3 regions of the Stenotrophomonas sp. Steno-Z4 genome follow, and region 3 is predicted to be linked to each of the others. Evidence: predicted binding sites of a transcription regulator. Region 3 holds the regulator's gene; each other region holds the start of a gene.
What was found. The regulator FliA, encoded in region 3, starts transcription of late flagellar genes. The targets are predictions, from matches to a motif close to TAAAGTTTNNCNNNCNNNGGCCGATAA.
Positions count from the first base shown of each region.

Region 1 (4,273 bases), on a different contig from region 3:
GCCGGTGGCCGCCGACGATCTGGGCGCCCTGGTCGCTCAGGTTGCCACCGCACCGCCTCGCGGCCACACGGTACAGGTCGCTGGCCCGGAGCGTCATCGCCTGTTCGAGCTGGTGAAGTGGGTGATGTACTTCAACCAGGACCAGCGTCCGGTCGTGGCAGATCCGGAGGCGCGCTACTACGGTGCGCTGTTGAAAGATGCCACGCTGACCCCCGAGCCGGGCGCGCTGTTGGGTACTACGCGTTTCATCGATTGGCTGGCCAGCCACCTGCCTGGCAACCGGCCGCGCGTCAATCTTCCCGATCCGCTAGGTGACAGCGTGGAACTTACGCCGGTAAGCAGCGGGTGACACGCCAAACGCGCGGCTGAAATGACTACGCAGTGACTCCGTGGAGCCGAAGCCTGCGTGCTGGGCCACCCTGTCCAGCGAGCTGTCGCTGGTTTCCAGCAGGCGTTGCGCACGTGCCAGCCGCTGTTCCAGCAGCCATTGGTTGAAGGTGGTGCCGGTGGCGGCGCGGAAATGGCGGGTGAAGGTGCGTCGGCTCATCCGGGCGCGGTCGGCCAGCGCATCGATGCCCAGCGGTTCGGCAAGATGGAACGCGGCCCACTCGAGCACGGCTGCCAGCCTGTCGTCGCCGCAGGTCACCGGCAGGGGCTGCTCGATGTACTGCGCCTGCCCACCCTGGCGATGCGGGGCCACCACCATGCGCCGTGCCACGCGGCTGGCAACCTCGGCACCGTGGTCCTGCCGCACCAGGTGCAGGCAACAGTCGATGGCTGCTGCGGTACCTGCGGAGGTCAAAAGCGTGCCGTCTTCCACGTAGAGCACGTCGCGCTGCAATTGCACGCGCGGGTGCAGTGCAGCCACGTCATCCATGAACACCCAGTGGGTAGAGGCACGACGACCGTCCAGCAGGCCGGCCTGCGCCAACACCACCGCGCCCAGGCACAGCCCGACCAGACGTACGCCACGCGCATGGGCATCGTGAAGCGCTTCCAGCAGCGCCGGGGGCGCCGGTTCAGCCGGGTCGCGCCAGGCCGGCACCACGATGGTGTCCGCCTCGGCCAGGGCCTCCAGTCCATGCGCGATGCCAAGGCTGAAGCCGGCCGGGGTCTGCAGCGGGCCGGGTTCGGCGGCGCACACGGTCACGCGGTAGCGCGGTGCGCCGAGCCGGGCCAGGTCCTCGCCGAACACCGTGCACGGCACGGCCAGGTGGAAGGGGCTGATCTGCTGGTAGGCGACCACGACGACGTGGTGCGGGTGGTGGTCTGGCAGCATGGCCCGATCCTAGCAGGGAATGGCATTCGGGCCACTGTCGGCCGCGCCGGGGGTCCCCAACAATGCTGGCTCATTCCCCAACGGAGTTCACGAATGAACGCCATGATCCTTTCTTTGCTCGCCGGCATGAGCCTGACGGCCCCGGCTACCGCGATTCCTGATGCCGAGGCGCCCACCTTGCGCGCGCTGGGCGGTGCGGTTCCCCCACAGACGCTGGACGCCGGCAGCGCCGCGCTGCTGGTGATCGATTTCCAGAACGAGTACTACAGTGGGCGCCTGCCCATTCCCGATGGCGCTGCCGCGCTGGCCAACGCGCAGGCGCTGGTGCGGATGGCAGATGCCAACGGGATTGCGGTGTACCACGTGCAGCACCTGAACCCGGCGGCGGCACCGGTCTTCGCCGAAGGCACTGAAGGTGCCGCCCTGATCGCCGGCATGCAGCCCGGCCCGCGCCACCACCTGGTAAGCAAACGAACGGTCAGCGTTTTCGCCAGTACCGACCTGGATGATCAGCTGAAGGCCCAAGGCATCCGCACCCTGCTCATCAGCGGACTGATGACGCACGCCTGCGTGGCCGGTGCTGCGCGTGATGCGGTGCCGCGGGGGTACGAGGTGATCGTGGCGTCCGATGCGGTCGCCACCCGGAGCATCCAGGCGCTGCCTGGGCAAGGCACGCTGCCGGCCGAGCTGCTGCACCGCGCGGCATTGACTGAAATCGCCGATGCCTTCGGCAGCGTGATGTCGACCGAGGCGGTGCTGGCGTTGCCGGTGCAGCACTGAGCAATGGCGTGGGCGGCCGTCATCGTACGGTCGCCTGCGCGCGCTACAACGTGTCCACCGCACAACGCGTCGGGCAGGGCGTGCAGCAAACCCTAAAGTCCATGCAGATACGGCCGATATCGATGCGTCATTCCGCCTGGAGTACGTGATGTCGGCCGTTCCCCGCCGTGGTAGTTCCCTTCCCGCCTGGCGCACGCTGTTGCGTTGGCTGTCATCGCTGCGCCGGCTCAGCGTGGCGCGCAAGCTGAAAATCAGCCTGGTGGCCTGTGCAGCGGGCCTGCTGCTGGTGGCCGCCGTCTACGCCTGGACAAGGTACAACAGCGAACGCGCCGCCGACACCTTCGCCTCCCATCAGCAGGCGACCAGCCTGATGGCGGCACTGGGCACCCAGGTGGCCGATGCCCGCCGCCTGCAGACCCGCTACGCAGCGAGCTTCGACGATGCCGACCGGGAGGCGCTGCAGCAGGCACGCCAGCGCCTGCAGGTGTCGCTGGAGGCACTGCAGCGCACCGCCGCCGCCAACGGCAATGCGGCTTCACTCAGGGCATTGGCCACCCGCATCGGCGAGTTTGCCGAGGGGATCAACGCGCTGAATGCACGCGTGGATGAAATGGGAAGGGGCGAGGCCGGGCTGCGCGCGCAGCTGGAGGCCGCCGCTGCTGCGATGGAGGCCGAGCTGGCCCCCCTGCAACAACCCGCACTGGACGCCCAGTGGCAGGCCATCCGCCGTCAGGAAGCGCTGCTGTTGCTCACTGGCGATTCCACCCATGCCGACCGCGCCAGCGAAGCCAAGCTGCCGTTCGAACTGGCGCTGGCAGCGCCGGGCGTGCCGGCGGGCGCACAGGACGCGCTTCGCACCGCGATGGACAGCTACCAGGGTGCACTGCTTGGCTACACCGCCGCGCGGGTCGGGCTGGATGTGGAAGCGCAGTCGCTGGCCGATACCGCTGCACAGATCGCGCCGTCGCTCGAGCAGGTGCAGCGTGCGCAGGCAATGGCCCTGGAGGCCGCGCGTGGGCGCCTGCAGGCGCAGGCGAGGGCGATGACGGTGGTGTTCGCGGTCACGCTGCTGCTGGTGGCTGCGTTGCTGATCGCCACGCTGCTGCTGACCCTGCAGGCGGTGCAACGCCCGATTGCCAACACGTTGCGCTTCGCCGAGGACATCGCCGAGGACCGGCTGGATACGGTGCTGGTCGTGCATAACCCGCACGATGAGTTCGGCCAGCTGGCGCAACGCCTGCGACATATGCAGGAACGGCTGCGCGGCCGGATCGAGGCCGAGCGGGCCGCCGCGCGCGACAACACCCGTGCGCGCCAGGCCCTGGACAGTGCCCAGACCGGCTTGATGGTGCTGGAGCCTGACGGCCGCATCGGCTTCCTCAACCATGCGCTGTGCACTGCGTTGGGCTGCACGCCCAGCCAGTGGCAGGGCCAACCGGCGCAGGTGCTGCATCCGGTGTTTGCGGGCGTCGCCGCGCAGCTGCAGCGCGGCCATGCCAGTGCACACGAGATCGAGCAGGGCGGAATCCGCTATCAGCTGGTACTCAACCCCATCCTCGACCACGACCAGTTGCTGGGAGCCGCGGTGGAATGGCGCAGCCGCGCGCTGGAAACCACGGTCGAAACCGAAGTGGCCGCGCTGGTGGACGCCGCCGCGCAGGGTCAGCTGCAGGCGCGTATCGCGGTGAACGACAAGCAGGGTTTCGTGCTGACCTTGGCGGTGAGCATCAACCGCCTGCTGGATACCTTCCAGGGCAACCTGGCCGGGCTGCAGGCGCTGCTGTCCGGGCTGGCGCACGGTGACCTGGGCGTCCGCATGCAGGGTGACTACCAGGGCGTGTTCGCGCAGATGCGCGACGATGCCAACGCCAGCGTGGCACAGCTGGCCGACATCGTGGCGCGCATCCAGCACGCCACCGCGGCGATCAACGGCGCGGCTGGTGAAATCGTGGCCGGCAACCGTGACCTCGCCGAACGCACGGAACGGCAGGCGGCGCATCTTGAAGAAACCGCGTCCTCCATGGAGGAACTCACTGCAACCGTGCGCGAGAACGCGGATTCGGCGCAGCAGGCCAACCAGCTGGCGATGGATGCCGCTGCCATTGCGGGGCAGGGCGGCAACGCGGTGGCACAGGTCGTGTCCACGATGCACGACATCGCCGCCTCCTCACGGCACATCGGCGACATCACCGGGGTGATCGACGGCATCGCCTT
Region 1 is NZ_JBWJPC010000001.1:1,045,637-1,049,909, reverse strand. Features, by position in the region: gene AC06E7_RS04695 (SDR family oxidoreductase) at 1-349, shown strand, start outside; gene AC06E7_RS04690 (GlxA family transcriptional regulator) at 308-1,279, opposite strand; gene AC06E7_RS04685 (cysteine hydrolase family protein) at 1,373-2,059, shown strand; gene AC06E7_RS04680 (methyl-accepting chemotaxis protein) at 2,208-4,273, shown strand, end outside.
Region 1: a site for FliA is predicted at 2,153-2,179, ahead of AC06E7_RS04680 (methyl-accepting chemotaxis protein). Genes of this name have one in related genera too.

Region 2 (4,273 bases), on a different contig from region 3:
AACCAGCCGGCCGGGCACCTGGAGCCGGGCGAAAGCCTGGCCGCCGCCGCCGTGCGCGAGACCCTGGAAGAATCGGGCTGGACGGTGCGGCTGACCGCCTTCATCGGCACCTACCAGTGGACCGCGCCCGACGGCACGCCGTTCCTGCGCTTCGCCTACGCGGCCGAGCCGATCTCGCATGACCCGGCCCGACCGCTGGACACCGGCATCCTGCGCGCGCTGTGGCTGGACCCGGCCGAGCTGCAGGCCGAGCCCTCGCGGCTGCGCAGTCCGCTGGTCTGGGAGGTCGTTGCCGACTTCCTGGCCGGCCAGCGCCACCCGTTGTTGATCGTGAAGGAGGTTGCATGAGCACCCCGCGCATCATGGTCGGCGTTTCCGGCGGCGTGGATTCGTCCGTGGCCGCCTGGCGGCTGGTCCAGCAGGGCGAGCCGGTGGCCGGGCTGTTCATGCAGAACTGGGCCGACGACGGCAGCGGCGATTGCCGCGCCGAAGACGACCGCCGCGATGCGGTCGCCGTGTGCGGCCTGCTCGACATTCCGTTCCACTTCCGCGACTTCTCCAGCGAATACTGGCAGGGCGTGTTCGAACACTTCCTGGCCGAATACGCGGCCGGGCGCACCCCCAACCCGGACGTGCTGTGCAACCGCGAAGTGAAGTTCAAGCACTTCCTGGACGCGGCCCGCGAGCTGGGCGCCGAACGCATCGCCACCGGCCACTACGCCCGCGTGGCCCAGGTGGGCGGGCGCTGGGCACTGCTGCGCGGTGCCGACCGCAGCAAGGACCAGAGCTACTTCCTGCACCAGCTGGGCCAGGCCCAGCTGGCCGCCACCCTGTTCCCGATCGGCGACCTGCAGAAGAACGACCTGCGCCGCATTGCCCGCGATGCGCGCCTGCCGACCCACGCCAAGAAGGACTCCACCGGCATCTGCTTCATCGGCGAGCGGGACTTCCGCGAGTTCCTGGGCCGTTACCTGCCGGCGCGTACCGGTGAGATCCAGGACCCGGACGGCAACCGCATCGCCGAGCACCCCGGGGTGTTCTATTTCACCCTGGGCCAGCGCGAAGGCCTGAACATCGGCGGCGTGCGGGGCCGCCCAGCGGCCCCGTGGTACGTGGTGGGCAAGGACGTGGCCAGCAACGTGCTGTACGTGGACCAGGACCGGGAAAGCCCGTGGCTGCAGTCGACCCGCCTGCATTCGGAAATTGCCCACTGGATCGCCGGCGCACCGCCTGCGCGCGAATTCGAGTGCACCGCGCAGACCCGCTACCGCCAGCCGGACGAGCCCTGCACGGTGCGGGTGCGCGACGATGGCAGCGTGGACGTGCGTTTCGCGCGGCCACAGCGTGCCGTCACCCCCGGGCAATCCCTGGTGTTGTATGACGACGAGGTCTGCCTGGGTGGCGCGGTGATCGCCGCCACCGATGCGCCGCTGGAGCAGCGCCTGCGCACCGCCCCTTCCCCCTTCGAGGTATCTGCTGCATGAGTTTTTCCGTCGACGACCGCGTCCTTGCCCTGGCTGGCATCGCCCAGGCGCTGCAGCAGGTGCGCCGCATCGCCGAAACCGGCCATTCCGAGGCCAGCGTGGTCCGCACCGCCATCGACAGCGTGTTCCGGATCGACGCTGACAGCCCGCAGGCCATCTACGGCAGCGCCGCCAACCTGGCCCCGGGCCTGCGCCTGCTGCACAACTATTTCCGCAACCAGGGCCAGGACGAGATCCTGCCGCGGCTGGCATTGGCCGTGCTGCAGCTGGAGCGCCGCTTCGTGCGCGAGGACGCCGTGGTCGAGCAGGTCAGCCAGGGCATCGCCCGTGCCCAGCGCCAGGCCGCCGAGCTGAACGACAGCGCCCACCCGGACGTGCTGTCCAGCCTGGGCGGACTGTATGCCGACACCATCAGCCACCTCAAACCGCGGGTGATGGTCCAGGGCAACCCGCACTACCTGGGCCAGGCCGGGGTGGTGGCCGAGATCCGCGCGCTGCTGCTGGCGGCGGTGCGTTCGGCGGTGCTGTGGCGCCAGACCGGCGGCCAGTACTGGGATTTCCTGATCTCGCGCAAGGCGATGATTGACGCTGTTGACCGTCAGCTTCGCTGACGGAAAGGAGTGACGACCAACGGTCGTCACCTACCGGGACGGGCTCACGACCAACGGTCGTCACCTGCCGGCGCACAAAAAAGTGCGCCATGCCTAAAGCAAACGGGGGTACGGCCGATACATCATCCGTGCACCTCCCCGAGAACGTCCATGTACTCACGCCTCTTCACTAGTCTGGCCGCCCCCCTGGTCCTGACCCTGCTGCTTCCCTTCGCCATCGGCTTTGAATGGCCGGCCGCCCTGCGCTGGGCGATCCTGACCACGATGACGCTCAGCTGGCTGGGGTTCGCGTGGTGGACCGCCCGCGCCCAGACCCAGCGCTCGCCCGAGCATGCCCGCATGATGCGGGAACAGGACCAGCTGCTGACCGAGCTGCGCTCGTTCGTCGGCAACGAAATCGACGGTTCGCGTGGCGAAATCGAACGCGCCCGTGACCTGATCCGCCAGGCCGTGGCCGGCCTGGGTGGCAGCTTCGATGCCATGAACCGCAAGTCCCGCCAGCAGAGCCAGGCACTGGCCCGGATCGTCGACCGCGCCGGTGAAGACGGCGGCGCCGGCGTCGACGTGGCCCGCTTCGCCCAGCACGCCAGCCACCGCATGGAACAGCTGGTGGAAGCGCTGGAACAGGTCAGCGGCCAGAGCAGCAACACCGTGCAGCACATCGACCAGATGGCGCAGCACCTGGATGGCATCTTCGCGCTGCTGGAAGACGTCAAGTCGATCGCCGACCAGACCAACCTGCTGGCGCTGAACGCGGCCATCGAAGCAGCCCGTGCCGGTGAAGCCGGTCGCGGCTTCGCAGTGGTGGCCGACGAGGTGCGCAACCTCTCCGAGCGTTCCACCACCTTCAACGAGCAGATCCGCAAGCTGGCGCACAGCTCCAAGGACGCCATCGCCAAGGTCCGCGAGACGGTGTCCAACATGGCCTCGCGGGACATGGACCGCTCCCGCGAAGCGCGTCACGAAGCGGCGGCCATGCTCGACAACGTGGCGCAGATCAATGCGTCGCTGGGCGAAGGCATGCGCGAGATCTCCGAGTGCGGCCGTGCCATCGACAGCAGCGTGGCCGAAGCCGTGCGCGCCCTGCAGTTCGAGGACATCGCCACCCAGGCCCTGGGCGGCGTGCACACCCACCTGGACCGCCTGACCTCGATCAACCGTGAAGCGGTCGGCCTGCAGGAGCTGCTGCACCGTAACGGCGGCGTGTTCGATGCCGAAGTGGCCACCGCGCTGCAGCGTACCGGCAACCGCCTGCGCGAAATGCGCAGCGAATGGGAACGCCCGCCGCACAAGCCAGTGAGCCAGCAGAGCATGGCAGCCGGTGCGGTTGAACTGTTCTGACCCGCCATTCGTGCCGGCAACGGCATTCCACGAGGGCCCCGGCATTGCCGGGGCTTTCGTGCGTGTAGCGCCCTGACCCATCTGCTGAAGACTGCCGCATGTTGTTGAACGCCGCCCCCTCCCAATTGATTCCTGCCGGTAACGGCGCGTCGCCCGACGCTGCGGGCGACGTCATGCCCCCTGCTCTGGCGCCCGTAGTGCCGAAGAGCGGGCGTGCGCTGTTGGCGGCGCTGGAACAACAGGCGCAACGGGAACTGGCGGGAATGATGGCGACGGCACCGGCGGCAACGCCGCTGGATCCCGCATTGGCGGGATTGGCGTGGGACCTGGGATGGAGCGGAGAAAGGATTGGTTGATACGGGTCCCGATGAGCCCGTAACAATCCGTGGATCGGAATCAACCCACCACAGGCCGGTCAACGGTCATGGACACGACGGCATCGGGATCATCAACGGGCAACGGACAGCGGTAGCGCCGGCCGTTGGCCGGCCCACGCCCCTTCAGGGGGCGACCGGAATCCGCAACGCGTCACCCGCCTGGGCGGGAATCGCCTGCATCTGTCCGCCACCGTGCTTCAGCCACTGGGCCAGGTCACGCGGGGTCAGCGGGCGCGAATACAGGTAGCCCTGGATCTCATCGCAGCCCTGGCGGCGCAGCATCGCTTCTTCCTGCTCGGTTTCCACGCCTTCGGCCACCACTTTCATGCCCAGGGCGTGGCCCAGGTGCACGATGGCCTGGGTCACCTCGGCGGTACCGGCATCGTGGAGCATGCCCTGCACGAAGCTGCGGTCGATCTTCAGGCGGCCCACCGGGAAACGGTTGAGGTAGTGCAGGTTG
Region 2 is NZ_JBWJPC010000004.1:23,211-27,483, reverse strand. Features, by position in the region: gene AC06E7_RS10925 (NUDIX hydrolase) at 1-348, shown strand, start outside; gene mnmA (tRNA 2-thiouridine(34) synthase MnmA) at 345-1,484, shown strand; gene hflD (high frequency lysogenization protein HflD) at 1,481-2,095, shown strand; gene AC06E7_RS10910 (methyl-accepting chemotaxis protein) at 2,246-3,436, shown strand; gene AC06E7_RS10905 (hypothetical protein) at 3,535-3,792, shown strand; gene AC06E7_RS10900 (bifunctional diguanylate cyclase/phosphodiesterase) at 3,937-4,273, opposite strand, start outside.
Region 2: a site for FliA is predicted at 2,190-2,216, ahead of AC06E7_RS10910 (methyl-accepting chemotaxis protein). Genes of this name have one in related genera too.

Region 3 (4,273 bases):
CCTGGTCGGCCCCACCGGTGCCGGCAAGACCACCACCATCGCCAAGCTGGCCTCGCGCTTCGCCGAAGCCCACGCCGCCCGCGACGTGGCCCTGGTCACCACCGATACCGCCCGCATCGGCGCCCGCGAACAGCTGTATGGCTTCGGCCGCCAGCTCGGCATCGCGGTGCATGAAGCCAACAGTGGCAGCGACCTGGCCCAGCTGCTGGAGCGCCTGAAGGACTACAAGCTGGTGCTGATCGACACCGCCGGCCTGGGCCCGCGTGACCGCGCCCTGGCCGCCCAGCTGCAGTGGCTGCGCGCCGCCCCGCAGATCCGCACCCTGCTGGTGCTCCCGGCCAACACCAGCTTCGGCGACATGGACGAGGTGGTCCGCCGCTTCAGCGGCGCCAACCCGCAGGGCGTGGTGCTGAGCAAGCTGGACGAGACCGGCCGCTTCGGTACCGCCCTGTCGGTGGCCGTCGACCACCGCCTGCCGATCACCTGGGTCACCGATGGCCAGGACGTTCCCGAAGACCTGCACCGGGCCAGTGCAGCCAATCTTGTACTTCGCCTTGAAGATTTGCGCCGCGCGGCCGATATGCCCTGCAACCCGGAGTTGAACCATGCCGTCGCGTGAGTATGAAAACCTGACCAGGACCTTCCCGTTGTCGGCCACCCGCAGCCAGCCGCTGGGCCCGGTCCGCACCATCGCCGTCACCGGCGGCAAGGGCGGCGTGGGCAAGACCAACGTGTCGGCCAACCTGGCCGTGGCGCTGGCCGACATGGGCAAGCGCACGCTGCTGCTGGATGCCGACCTGGGCCTGGCCAACATCGATGTGATCCTGGGCCTGCAGCCCAAGCTGACCCTGGCCGACCTGGTCGCCGGGCGCTGCACGCTGGATGAAGTGATCCTGGAAGGCCCGGGTGGCGTGCTGGTGGTGCCGGCCGCGTCCGGCCGCCGCCACATGGCCGAACTGCAGCCGGCCGAACACGTGGGCCTGGTCAACGTGTTCTCCGAACTGGAACGCGATCTGGACTTCATGGTGGTCGACACCGCCGCCGGCATCACCGACGGGGTGCTCACCTTCTGCCAGGCCGCCCAGGACACCGTGGTGGTGGTCTGCGACGAACCGGCCTCGATCACCGACGCCTATGCGCTGATCAAGGTGCTCTCGCGCGAACGTGGCGTGGACCGCATCCAGGTGGTCGCCAACATGGTGCGTGATCCGAACGAAGGCCGCGTGCTCTACGAAAAGCTGAGCCGGGTCTGCGACAAGTTCCTGGCCGATGTCTCGCTGAACTACCTGGGCTGCGTGCCGCAGGACGACTGGTTGCGCCTGTCGGTGCAGCGCCAGCAGCCGGTGGTGAAGGCCTACCCGTCCAGCCCGTCGGCGCAGGCGATCGCCGAGATCGCCCGGCGCACCGCCCGCTGGCAGGCCCCGACCGAGCCGCGCGGCGGCGTTGAATTCTTCCTGGAACGCATCCTCAAGCAACGCGGGGTGACCGCATGAAAGGCGCCGCACAATACAAAGAGGTGCAGCGCGCCGCTGCCAACGAGTGCATTGCCCAGCACTCGGACCTGGTCCGGCGCATCGCCCACCACCTGGCCGCACGCCTGCCGGCCAGCGTTGAAGTCGACGACCTGATCCAGGCCGGGATGATGGGCCTGATCGAGGCCTCGCGCAGCTACGACGCCGACCAGGGCGCCTCGTTCGAAACCTACGCCTCGATCCGCATCCGCGGCTCGATGATCGACGAGATCCGCCGCGGCGACTGGGTGCCGCGTTCGGTGCACCGCCGTGCCCGCGACGCCGCGTCCACCATCCGCCGGCTGGAGCAGACCACCGGCCGCGCCGCCAGCGCCACCGAAGTGGCCGCCGCGATGGACATGCCGCTGCCCGACTACCTGCGCCTGATGGAAGACGCCGCGCGTGGCCAGGTGCTGAGCCTGGAATCGCGGATCGAAGACCAGGGCGAGCTGGATACCGTCGCCCAGGGCGGCCCGACCCCGCAGCAGGTGCTGGAGCGCGGCGAGTTCGGCCGCGAACTGGGCAATGCGATCGGCCTGCTGCCCGAACGCGAACAGCTGGTGCTGTCGCTGTACTACGAGCAGGAGCTGAACCTGAAAGAGATCGGCGCGGTGCTCGGCGTCAGCGAGTCGCGCGTCTGCCAGATCCATGGCCAGGCAGTGCTGCGCCTGCGTGGCCGACTGAAGATCTTCGAGGCGGCCGACGCCGGCCTCGAGAACACTTGATACCGAGGAAAGTGCTTTGAACAAGAACATGCGTATCCTGATCGTCGACGACTTCTCGACCATGCGTCGTATCGTCAAGAACCTGCTGGGCGATCTGGGCTTCACCAATACGGCCGAAGCCGAGGACGGGCATGCCGCGCTGGCCCTGCTGCAGAGCCAGTCGTTCGATTTCGTGGTCACCGACTGGAACATGCCGGTCATGACCGGTATCGACCTGCTCAAGGCGATCCGCGCCGACGCCAAGCTCAAGACCCTGCCGGTGCTGATGGTCACCGCCGAAGCCAAGCGCGAGCAGATCATTGAAGCCGCCCAGTCCGGCGTGAACGGCTACATCATCAAGCCGTTCACCGCCCAGACCCTGGAAGAAAAGCTCGGCAAGATCTTCGAGCGCCTGGCGGCCAGCGCGTGATGGAAACCCTTCGCGACAAATCGGCGCTGGTGCAGCGCCTGCAGGATGCCCTGGCTGCGCTGGAAAGCGGCGACGAAGCGGGCTGGCGCCGGGAAATCGACGCCCTGGCCGCGCTGCGCACCCAGCCGATGATGGCCGGGCTGAACCGGCTTGCCCGCGAACTGGGCCAGGCGCTGGGCGAACTGCCCACCCTGCCCAGCGAAGCCGGCGAGCTGGACGATGCCTGCGCGCGCCTGGACCACGTGGTGGCGATGACCGAACAGGCCACCCACCGCACCCTGGACCTGGCCGAGGAATGCCGCGCGCTCACCGAGCAGCTGCGTGCCAACGGGTTGAGCCCGGACCAGGACCAGCAGCTGGACCGCATCCGCCACAACCTCACCGAGATCGCGCTCACCCAGAGCTACCAGGATCTCACCGGGCAGATCATCCGCCGCGTGGTGGGCATCGTGCGCCGCGTGCACGAAGGCTTCGGCGCGCTCGGCCTGCCGCCGCCGGACGACAGCGCGCACAAGCGCGACAACGGGCTGGCCGGTCCGGCCGTGAGCGGCCTGGACCGCCATCAGGTGTCACAGGTCGACGCCGACGACCTGCTTTCCGATTTGGGGCTTTGAAACCATGAGTGCTGTTCCAGACGACATTGCTGCAGACTTCATCCTCGAGGCCCAGGAGATACTGGATCGCCTCGGCGAACAGCTGGTGTCGCTGGAGCAGTCGCCCCAGGACAGCGACCAGCTCAACGCGGTGTTCCGCGGGTTCCACACGCTCAAGGGCGGTGCCGGCTTCCTGGGCATCCAGGCCATGGTCGAGCTGTGCCACGCCGCCGAAGAAACCCTTGGCATGGCCCGCTCGGGCCAGGCCGTGCTGCAGGCCCACCATTTCGACGCCGGCCAGCAGTCGCTGGATTACCTGCAGTCGATGCTGGATTCGGTGGCCGCCGGCACCGAGCCGGGCTATGCCCCGCCGGAACTGATCGCGCAGTTCGACGTCAACGGACCGGCCACGCCGGCACCGGCCGCGACGGCGGCCGCCTCCAGCGGCGACCTGATCACCGACGATGAATTCGAAGCCCTGCTGGATACCCTGCACGGCGGCGCGGCTCCCACTGCCGTGGCGAAAAAGAACGACGATGGCCTGATCGGCGAAGACGAATTCGAAGCGCTGCTCGACCAGCTGCATGGCGGCGCCGCTCCCGGCGCGCAGAGCGTGGCCGCAGCGGCACCCGCCCCGGCCATCGCACCGCGCCCGGTCGCCGCTCCGGCCCCGGCCAAGCCGGCCGCCAACAAGCCGGTGGCCGAAGCCGAACACACCGTGCGCGTGGATACCAAGCGCCTGGATGCCATCGTCAACCTGATCGGCGAACTGGTGCTGTCGCGCAACCGGCTCAAGACCCTGCGTGCGCGCCTGCACGACGAAGAACTGGACCGCGCCGTGTCCACGCTGGATATCGCCACCGCGCGCCTGCAGTCGGCGGTGATGCGCACCCGCATGCAGCCGGTGGGCAAGGTGTTCTCACGCTTCCCCAAGGTCGCCCGCGACGTGGCCCGCAACCTGAAGAAGGAAGTGGAGCTGGAACTGATCGGTGCGGAAACCGAACTGGACCGCAACCTGGTCGAAGCCCTGGCCGA
Region 3 is NZ_JBWJPC010000007.1:209,182-213,454, reverse strand. Features, by position in the region: gene AC06E7_RS16605 (AAA family ATPase) at 1-619, shown strand, start outside; gene AC06E7_RS16600 (MinD/ParA family ATP-binding protein) at 606-1,493, shown strand; gene AC06E7_RS16595 (RNA polymerase sigma factor FliA) at 1,490-2,236, shown strand; gene cheY (chemotaxis response regulator CheY) at 2,253-2,645, shown strand; gene AC06E7_RS16585 (protein phosphatase CheZ) at 2,645-3,259, shown strand; gene AC06E7_RS16580 (chemotaxis protein CheA) at 3,264-4,273, shown strand, end outside.